3 regions of the Ralstonia insidiosa genome follow, and region 3 is predicted to be linked to each of the others. Evidence: predicted binding sites of a transcription regulator. Region 3 holds the regulator's gene; each other region holds the start of a gene.
The links. The regulator LexA, encoded in region 3, represses DNA repair genes until DNA is damaged. The targets are predictions, from matches to a motif close to ACTGTATNNNNATACAGT.
Positions count from the first base shown of each region.

Region 1: F7R11_RS21425 (CppA family protein) is a predicted target of LexA. The motif match lies at 1,995-2,012, and genes of this name have one in related genera.
Region 2: F7R11_RS17350 (ATP-dependent helicase) is a predicted target of LexA. The motif match lies at 1,618-1,635, and genes of this name have one in related genera.

Region 1 covers NZ_VZPV01000002.1:1,002,776-1,006,039, reverse strand. The annotation lists gene F7R11_RS21440 (ATP-binding protein) at 1-317, opposite strand, end outside; gene F7R11_RS21435 (response regulator) at 466-873, shown strand; gene F7R11_RS21430 (response regulator) at 882-1,646, opposite strand; gene F7R11_RS21425 (CppA family protein) at 2,040-2,312, shown strand; gene F7R11_RS21420 (LysR family transcriptional regulator) at 2,321-3,187, opposite strand.
Region 2 covers NZ_VZPV01000002.1:133,375-136,638, reverse strand. The annotation lists gene F7R11_RS17350 (ATP-dependent helicase) at 1-1,595, opposite strand, end outside; gene F7R11_RS17340 (dienelactone hydrolase family protein) at 1,971-2,999, shown strand; gene F7R11_RS17335 (hypothetical protein) at 3,010-3,264, opposite strand, start outside.
Region 3 covers NZ_VZPV01000001.1:2,482,799-2,486,062, reverse strand. The annotation lists gene F7R11_RS11825 (dipeptidase) at 1-528, shown strand, start outside; gene F7R11_RS11820 (cupin domain-containing protein) at 546-857, shown strand; gene F7R11_RS11810 (hypothetical protein) at 1,198-1,383, opposite strand; gene lexA (transcriptional repressor LexA) at 1,504-2,157, opposite strand; gene F7R11_RS11800 (ferredoxin--NADP reductase) at 2,411-3,187, shown strand.

The DNA of each region.
Region 1 (3,264 bases), on a different contig from region 3:
GGCGCGTCAGCCATCTGCCGCTGTAGTAAAACCATCGCGGCGCGGTTCGCGTCCTGGGCGGTCAGCACATGCGTCGACTCAAGCAACACCAGGATCCGCTGCCCCACTTGCATCGCGCCCGCAACATGCTCGGCTGCAGCAGTCGCCAGCAGCGCAAGCTCCCGGTCCCCCACGTCGAGCGCTCGGGCGCGTGAACGCCACATCTCCATTCCGGCAGCACCTGCCAGCACCGCCACAAAAAGCCACCCTGCGATGATGAAGCGCCACAGCGGTTGCGCGCGGAATCCTGCGCGAGCAAGCACGTCTGGATCGGACATGTTGACGGTAGCGTGATGACCTGAACGTCAGGCCGACATTTCAAATGTAATGTTCACGGGCCAGCACGAAACGCTTGGGCAATCGGCCAACGCTGCAATCGAAGCCACAGCGGATACCGTCCGCGCTCCCAACTTGCTGGACTGACCTGTGGCCCTTCCAAACCGCCTGAACATCTTGGTCGTTGAAGACGATCCTTCGATACGCGAACTGATTGCGATGTCTTTGCGCGACGCAGGGCATCACGTCATTGAACGCACTGCGCTCAACGTTAAGGATTCGGTCGATGGACGCGCTGTGTCGCTCGTGGTCGTCGATTGCAACCTACCGGGCAAAGCCGCATCGCGTGCCCAAATTGGGCGCCTACGTGCACAGTTTCCGTTTGCCTCGTTCATCGCAATCTCTGGTTACTTTCCAGCCCATGCCGCAGGTCATCTGCAATTGGCTGACATGCTAGGAGCCGACGGCGTGTTGGGCAAACCCTTCACGTCTGATGCGCTTGCCGCTTTGGTTGCCGCGCTTGTGACGGTTAGACAGGCTCAACAACCGCAGCGGTAGCCATACCGTCAACCCAGCTCCTTGGCCGCCGTTCGGATAGCAGCTCCTGTCAACTTGTCTACGGGAACGCTAAACACGTAGCCTGCGCCGCGGATCGTGCGGATGAACGAGGGATGCGCGGGGTCGGGCTCGATCTTTCGCCGCAAACGCAAAATCTGAACGTCGATCGAACGGTCATAAACGTCATCGTAGAGCCGGCTCGATTCCAGAAGCTGGTCTCGGGACAGCACATGCCCCGGCGCAGCGAGAAACGCGTTCAGCAGGCAGAACTCGCCGTTGGTCAGCTCGACAGCGGCACCTGCTGGATCGGTCAGCTTTCGGGTACCGATATTGAGCTCCCACCCTGCAAACCGATAGGCCCTCGCATCGGTGGTTCTTCCGACCGACGGCGCCATCGCACTGGCGCGTCTGAGCAGCGCACGCACACGTGCCAGCAGCTCACGAGAACTGAACGGCTTGGTCAGATAGTCGTCCGCACCCAGTTCGAGGGCCATCACGCGGTCGGCTTCATCGCGTTTGCCCGAGACGATCATGATGGGAAGGTTTGACTGCTCACGCAGTGCGCGCGCAATCTGCACGCCATCCTCGCCAGGCATGCGCAGATCCAGAATCACGAGGTCAATGGCGAACATCTCGAGCGCCGCATTCATCTCTTTTCCGCTGGATGCTGCAGTGACCCGAATGTCGTTTTCGCCAAGGTATCCGGTAAGCAGTTCGCGGATTGCGGGATCGTCATCGACGACCAGCACATGAGGAAGATTGTCGTCCGCCATCGCGCGAGCACATGAAGTCAATCTGTAGAAAGAATAGCGCCGGCATCGACATTCAGACACCCGGCGCGTCGTGCTTGCAGCCGCGGATTCTGATTGCCTGATCAACGATGCAAGGCGCTGCCAAGCCACCTCTCTTGTGCAGGCGGCTCGCTACGGTTGCCGCTATTGTCGTTTGCAAATCGGCGGCGTGGCATATCGGAAGGCGCAAACGCCGGTGAATAAAGCTCACGGGTTGCATGCGCGGATTTTTACGGCGCCGTCTGATGTGTCCACCAGCGCCGGGCATTAAGTCGCCCATCTCATGAATTGAGTCACCCGATACAACACCGTCCTTGAATTCTGCAAATAACTGTATATATTTACAGTACCTGTACATTCATACAGCTATCCACCATGGACGACCTGATCCGCATCGAAAACGAGTACGACCGCCAAACCGTGGCGTGGCTGCGCAATCGCCTGGGCGATCAAGCCCTGTGCGAAGTCGTCATGCGCATGGAAGGACACGGTCGCCCGTATGTGTCAGAGGTGTGCCGCACGCTAGGTGTGACGCGTCCGCCATATCAACGAGTCTCGCGCGCACGGCCACTCAACCGTGCCGTTGGCGAAGCGTATCTCGCCACTATCCGCGGCATCCTCGGCACGGGCCGGCACGCGGCGGCATAACGGCAGCGTCAGTCTGACAACGAGGCGGCAGTCTCTTCACGCAGCCAAGCGAGCCATGCAGCAGCCGGGCTGTCGGGCGTAATCGGCACGCTCGACAGCAGGCAGTACGCAGACCCATCACGCCGGAAGCCGTCCGGCGCCACCAGTCGCCCATCTTTCAGGTCGTCACCCGCCATCAGCTTTGATGCGATAGCGGTGCCTTGCCCGGCCAACGCGGCCTGCAAGCTCAAATAGAAGTGTTCATAGCGCGCCTCGGGCAACCGCCCACGCGGGCGCGGCATGCCGCTGATGCGCCACCACGTCTGCCAGGCGTCGGGGCGCGTGGCGGTGTGCAACAGCCGTTTGCGTGCGGCGGCATCGGCATGCGGCGCATGCACGGGGCCAATCCACTCCTCGCAGATGGGCTCGGCGTGCACGTGTGCTGGCCATGCAAAGTCATTGCGGCGCAGGGCAACGTCGACACCCGTGCGCGCGAAATCGATCGGGCCACCTGCCGCGAACAAGTGCACCTGGATGGATGGATGCCGCGCCTGAAAGCGTGACAGGCGCGGAATCAACCACCGCATCGCCAGCGTCGGTTCGCACGAAACCACCAGCGCGGAAGACGTTGCACGGCGTGCAATCCGGTCAAGGCTTTCTGTGAGGATGGAGAACGCATCGACTGCCGCCAAGCGCAGTTGTTCTCCCGCAGGCGTCAGGAAGACGGCCCGGTTGCGCCGCTCGAACAAGTCAACCCCCAGCGATTCCTCCAACTGCCGTATCTGGCGGCTAATGGCGCCATGTGTCACGTGCAATTCCTGCGCGGCGCGCACGAAGCTGCCGTGTCGCGCTGCGGCTTCGAACACACGCAAGGTATTGAGCGGCGGAAGTGCCATCTGTCAGTTTTTCTCACTGAAAAACGGCATCATAAATCGATTTTCAGGGATGTCCCATTCGCCCAGAATCGGCGCAT
Region 2 (3,264 bases), on a different contig from region 3:
TCCATGTGCGGCGTGTACCAGGTGCCCACGGCTTCGAGTTCACTGGCCCATTCCAGGCTGTCTTTCGGACGGCGCAGGGTTTCCATCAACGCCGTCAGCGTGGCCCAGTCGCCGGCCAGGCGAGCAGGGGGGGCGTAGGCGAGCAGCGCGGCAATTGGGTCCACCGCTTCAGCCATGGCGTCGAGCACGCGCGCGGCGGTAGCAGGGCCGGCGCCCGGCAGCAGCTGGATCACGCGAAACCCGGCGATACGGTTGCGCGGGTTCTCGGCCCAGCGCAGCACCGAGAGCACATCCTTTACGTGTGATGCTTCGAGAAACTTCAGCCCGCCGTATTTCACGAACGGGATGTTGCGGCGCGTGAGTTCGATCTCCAGCGGCGCGCTGTGGCTGGCCGTGCGGAACAGCACCGCTTGCGATTTCAACGCCAAGCCGCCTTCACGCTGATGCAGCACCTGCTCGGCCACGCAGCGCGCCTGCTCGGCTTCATCGCGTACCGAGATCAAACGCGGTCGATGCGTCGATGCGCGGTCCGTCCAAAGCGTCTTGGCAAAGCGCTCCGTGGCGAAGCGCATCACACCATTCGACGCATCCAGAATCGGTTGCGTCGAGCGGTAGTTGCGCTCCAGCAGCACCGTGTGCGCCGGCCGCGTGAAGTGGCGCGGGAAGTCGAGGATATTGCGCACCGTCGCCGCACGAAACGCGTAGATCGACTGCGCATCGTCGCCCACCACCGTGACGCCGCGGCCGTCGGGGCGCAGCGCCCGCAGGATGGATGATTGCAGCCGGTTCGTGTCCTGGTATTCGTCGACGAGGATGTGGTCGAAGCGCGCACCGATCTCTCCTGCCAGTTCGGCATCGGACACCATCGCGTGCCAGTAGAGCAGCAGGTCATCGTAGTCGAGCACGTGCTGCGCTTGCTTGGCTTCGACATAGGCGTCGAACAGTGTGCGTAGTTGCGCTTCCCACATCGCGCACCACGGGAAGTGGTGCTTGAGCACGGCGTTGAGCGGGCTCTCCGCGTTGATGGCACGCGAGTAGATCGCCAGGCAGGTCTGCTTGAGCGGGAAGCGGCGCTCCTTGGTCGACAGGTTCAGCGCGTGGCGTACGACGTTGAGCAGGTCGGCGGAATCGCTACGGTCGTGGATGGTGAAATCGTGGGCGAGGCCGACGCGCTCGGCGTATTCGCGCAGCAGGCGCGCGCCGATGCCGTGGAACGTGCCGGCCCAGGGCAGGGTGGTTTTGTACGACGTGCCGGCTGCGTTCAGCGCGCTGTTGGATCGTTCGCCTTGCATGGCGCGCGCCAGCAGGTGGCCGGCGCGGTTGGACAGTTCACTCGCGGCCCGGCGCGAGAACGTCAGCAGCAGGATGCGTTGCGGATCCGCCCCGTTGGCGACCAGATGTGCGACGCGCCAGCCCAGCGTGTGCGTCTTACCCGACCCGGCACCGGCTAGCACGAGCAGCGGCCCGGTCTCCGCCGCATCCGCCCCGGAAATGCCGAACTCGACCGCTTGGCGCTGCCGGTCGTTCAGTTGGGCCAGGTAACTCGGGATACCCGGGTCATTGGCAGTATCAGGGTTGGGAGAAGCGGAAAGCACGGCGAGGGCGTCACAGAAAATAACTGTATAAATATACAGCACCGTGCCACCCGCCGATCAAAAGCGAGAACGGTGATATCACACCCTGGCAACGGGTCCGATTGCAGCACGATGCCGGTGAGGTGCTCGCCCGCCGATTCCAGCGCCAGCATGTTGGTGCGCGGTGTGCCGTACGACTTGTCGTACAGATTGATCGGCGAGCTGCTGCGACTGTTCACCGTCAGGTAGCGCTGAATGAAGTCGCTGTATGGACGTACAGCCTGCAAGACGGCTGCCGGCACGTGTAACCGTTGGCAGATGGTGTTGCGGTGCCAGAGGTTCTCCCTAAGATGGTTCTACGGGACATCAACCATCATCTGCGCAAGGGGATGTGTCATGCGATACGAAGCGGGCCATGCATCGCACTTCAACCGGTGGGTTTCTTGTCTGAGTTGGCTGGCTGCTGTCGTGCTGTCGCCCATGGCGGTGGCACAGGCTCTGCAACCGGACACCCAAGGTCGGATCGAGTTCAACAGCTTCACCCCCAAGACCATGTTCGATCTGGCGCGCGAGCGTCGGCAGAATTGGCCTGAGCAGAAAGTCTGGGGAGACTTGTCGTTGCCCAAGACGGATGCCGCCAAGGTGCCCGCCATCGTGCTCGTGCACGGCAGCAGTGGTGTGGAACCCGCCATGGCGCAATGGGTGCAGGCACTCAACGAGGTCGGCGTTGCCACCTTTGTCATTTACATCTTCGAGCCGCGCGGTGTGAAACGCACGGTGGAAGACCAGACGCGCGTGCCCCACTCGGCCGACATGGTCGATGCCTACCAGGCGCTGCAACTGCTGGCGACCCACCCGCGTATCGACCCGGCGCGTATCGGCATCATGGGGTTCTCGCGTGGCGGTACGGTGGCCTTTCAAACGGAAGAAGAGCCGCTGCGGCGCGCCGTGATCAAGAGCGACCTCAAGTTTGCGCTGCACATTCCGGTGTATGCGGCGTGCAGTCAGGTGTTCTGGTCGCCCGACCTGAGTCGCGCGCCCATGCTCAATCTGGTGGGGGCAGATGACGACTATGTGATGCCTGAGCCGTGCGAACAGCTGGCCAAGCGCTACGCAGATGCCGGTGTGCCCGTGCGGACGATCCGCTATGACAGCGCTCGGCACGGGTGGGACAGCACGGTTGCGCTGGCTTACCTGGGCCGGGCTACGAAGGCAACGTCATGCGGCGTCGTGCGGTGGGATATCGATACGTGGACGGCAACCGCTGAGCGCACTGGCGAAGTCATTGAACCCGCCAAGCTCCGGGATTTCTTCGCTGGGTGCATGTCGCTGGGCGCGCATGTGGGACGCAACGAGGCCGCGTACCAGAAGTCCCGTAAAGACGTGCAGGCTTTTGTGCGAGAGGTTTTCTTTCCCGGTCATTGAGGCGGGGCGGTCAGATTCCGTCGCGCAGGTTTTTTGCCAGATCGTGGGGTGAGGTGCGCTGGTTCACGGCGTTGACGAGCTCGGCAAGAAACCATGGCAGCACGAGTTCTGTGCTCGAATCGGACAGGCCGATGCGCAGCCTCGGCTTTGATGTCGGCTCGGCCGTCTGGTCGGACTGCACCGGCCGGCTTTGCGCAAGCATCGCCTGAAGCTCCTGATCGGAGAACGTGGTGGACGACGTTGTGAGCGCCGAAGCGGTCATGGC
Region 3 (3,264 bases):
TACCTGACCGACCTCTACGGCACCGACTATCTCGGCAACACCATCGGCGTTGCCTACAAGGACGACTTCATGGGCCCGCTCACCATCTCGCCGACCGTGATCGGTGACAAGAATGGCCGCGTAGAGGTGACCGCTAACGTGCGCATGCCGCGCGGCAAAACGCCTGACGCGTTGCGTGGCGAGATCGCTGGCAAGATCAATGCGTGGGCCAACACCAACCATATCGCCCTGGAGATCAACCACGACCAGGGCAACTGGATGGCGCGCGATCCGAAGGGGGCTTGGTTGTCGACGCTGCTCAACATCTACGGTGACACGACAGGTCTGGACGCCAAGCCTGTGCCGACTGCCGGCAGCACCACCGCCAAGCTGATGCCGAACGCGATCAACTTTGGCCCCGCCATGCCAGGCAAGAAGTACACCGCGCACAACGCCAACGAGTACAAGGAAGTACCGGATCTCGACCTGGATATGCAGATGTTTACCGAAATGCTGGTGCGCATCGGCAACCTGCCGTCGATGCAATAAACGATCGCACGATCGCCATGAAGATCATCCGCGCCAAGTCGTTCACCGCAGAGCGTGCCTGGGGCGCACTCGACATCGCCAATATGAGCGGCATCACGACGCGCTTGCATTGGACTGACCAGCCTTATCGCTGGCACGTGAACGATGGTGAGGAGATCTTCGTGGTGCTCGACGGTACCGTCGATATGCACTATCGAGAGGCTGGCGCGGAGAAGGTTGCGGTGCTCGAGCCGGGTGACATCTTCTTTGCGGACATTGGCTGCGAGCACGTGGCGCATCCACGCGGCGCGGCGCGGATTCTCGTGGTGGAGAAAGCTGGCAGCGTGTAGATGCGATGCCGGATGGCGGGTTGCGGCGCAAAAAAAAGCCCGCAATCTGCGGGCTTCGAATTCAGCGATCTCAATTGCCCCTGAGGGCATTAGCAATAGTACTGTCACGTACGCCAAACAAAATCCGGGTAAACGTCTGTTTTGCTGGCGGAACATCTGCGAATGTGCCGCTGCAGCAACTTGCGTGCAAAAAAACAGCCCGCTCAAATGGCGGGCCGAAAATCAGTTGAAGAAAGCCCTGTCCTCAGGGCACGGCAAGTGTATGAAATCAGTTGCGGCGGCAGCATTGGGGAATGCCCTGATCGGCCGTCGCAGCGTGATTCCTGCCTCTCTATCATCTTCAGCAGCCTTCGGCGCCCGCCGTTCGAGAGGCCGCCGGAATCGCATCCAACATGCGGCAGATGGCGGCCATGCTGCCGACCATCGTGCGGCGTTGTTCCCCCTGGTAGATACGCACGCCTTGGGTTTGGCGGAAGGGCACCGGATGCACCGGGCGGCGTTGGGAAGACATCGATCCGAGTCGCATGGCAGACCTCGTGGGTTCGGGTGGAAAGCGAGCGGCAAGACTCCGCCCTGGCGAGCCGGTGGCTCACCTCCAGGTTGAATCAAACAGCGAAGAAATTCGGCGCCGATCTGCGCCAGAGATTTACGGAGCAGCAGGCCGGATCAGACCGACGGCCAAGCCCTCCAGGTGAAACTCATCGCGATCCAGGTCAACGTGGATCGGTTCGAAATCGGGGTTTTCAGCGATCAGTTCGACGTGACGTCCCTTGCGCTGGAAGCGTTTGACCGTGACGTCGTCGCCCAGTCGTGCAACGACGATCTTGCCGTTGGTAGCTTCGGTCGCGCGCTGCACGGCCAGCAGGTCGCCGTCCAGAATGCCTGCGTCGCGCATGCTCATGCCGCGCACCTTCAGCAGGAAGTCCGGTTGGGCTGAGAATAGTGACGAATCGACCTGGTATTGCCGATCAATATGCTCGGCGGCCAGGATCGGGCTGCCGGCAGCCACACGGCCCACCAGCGGTAAGGTCAATTGCATCAACCCCATCGATGGCAGCGAAAACTGGTGTTGGCTCGCATCAGCGCCCATTGCGCGCAGCCGGATGCCACGGGAGGCGCCTGGCGTCAGCTCGATCACGCCCTTGCGCGCCAGCGCCCGCAGGTGTTCTTCAGCAGCATTGGGCGACGAGAAGCCAAACTCCGCAGCAATCTCGGCGCGGGTGGGCGGAAAGCCGGTGCGCTGGATCGTCTGGCGGATCAGGTCGTAGATCTGCTGCTGGCGGGGGGTGAGGGTGGCCATTGGCGTACTGTATATTTGAACAGGTGCTGTGATTTTATACAGTGACGCGGGAAGCGCAAGTGATTTCGTTGCGGCGTGTTGCGCGGGTGCGCCGCAGCCTCTGACCCAAGTCAAAACCTGTGCGGCTGGTTAGAAGCTTATGCGCAATCCATACAGGCGCGGCTAAGGGGAATCGCATAAAATCAAGGCCTTGACCGCATTTTGCACCGCCACATAGCCCGATTGAGCCTCGTTGGGCTGGCCAAACGTCACCATGTCCGCATTCAATCAAGAGACCGTTCTGAGCGTCCATCACTGGAACGACTCCCTGTTCAGCTTCAAGACCACGCGCGACCAAGCGCTGCGCTTTCATAACGGCCACTTCGTCATGATTGGCTTGGAAGTCGAGGGCAAGCCGCTGATGCGTGCCTACAGCATTGCCAGCCCGAACTACGAAGAGCATCTGGAGTTCTTCAGCATCAAGGTTCAGAACGGCCCGCTCACTTCGCGCCTGCAGCACCTGAAAGTGGGTGACAAGCTGCTGGTGAGCAAGAAGCCGGTCGGCACGCTCGTGCTGGATGACCTGCTGCCGGGCAAGAACCTCTACCTGTTCGGTACCGGCACCGGCCTGGCACCGTTCATGAGCATCATCCAGGACCCGGATACCTACGAGCGCTTCGAAAAGGTCGTGCTGCTGCACGGCGTGCGCCAGGTGAGCGAGTTGGCCTATGCCGACTTCATCACCAGCGAGTTGCCGAACAACGAATTCTTTGGCGACCAGGTGCGCGAGAAGCTGATCTACTACCCGACCGTCACGCGCGAGCCGTTCCGCAACATGGGCCGCCTGACCGATCTCGTGGACAACGGCAAGCTGTCTGCTGACATCGGGCTGCCGCCGCTGGACCCGGCGGTCGATCGCGCCATGATCTGTGGCAGCCCGGCCATGCTGGATGACACCTGCAAGCTGCTCGATGCGCGTGGTTTCAAGATTTCGCCGCGCATGGGTGAGGCCGGTGACTATGTGATCGAGCGCGCTTTCGTCGAGAAATAAGCGACGCGGCTTTTCCTGCAAACGCCGGCCTGTGTGCCGGCGTTTTGCTTTGGTGCTCGCCCAAGGGCAATCCCGCG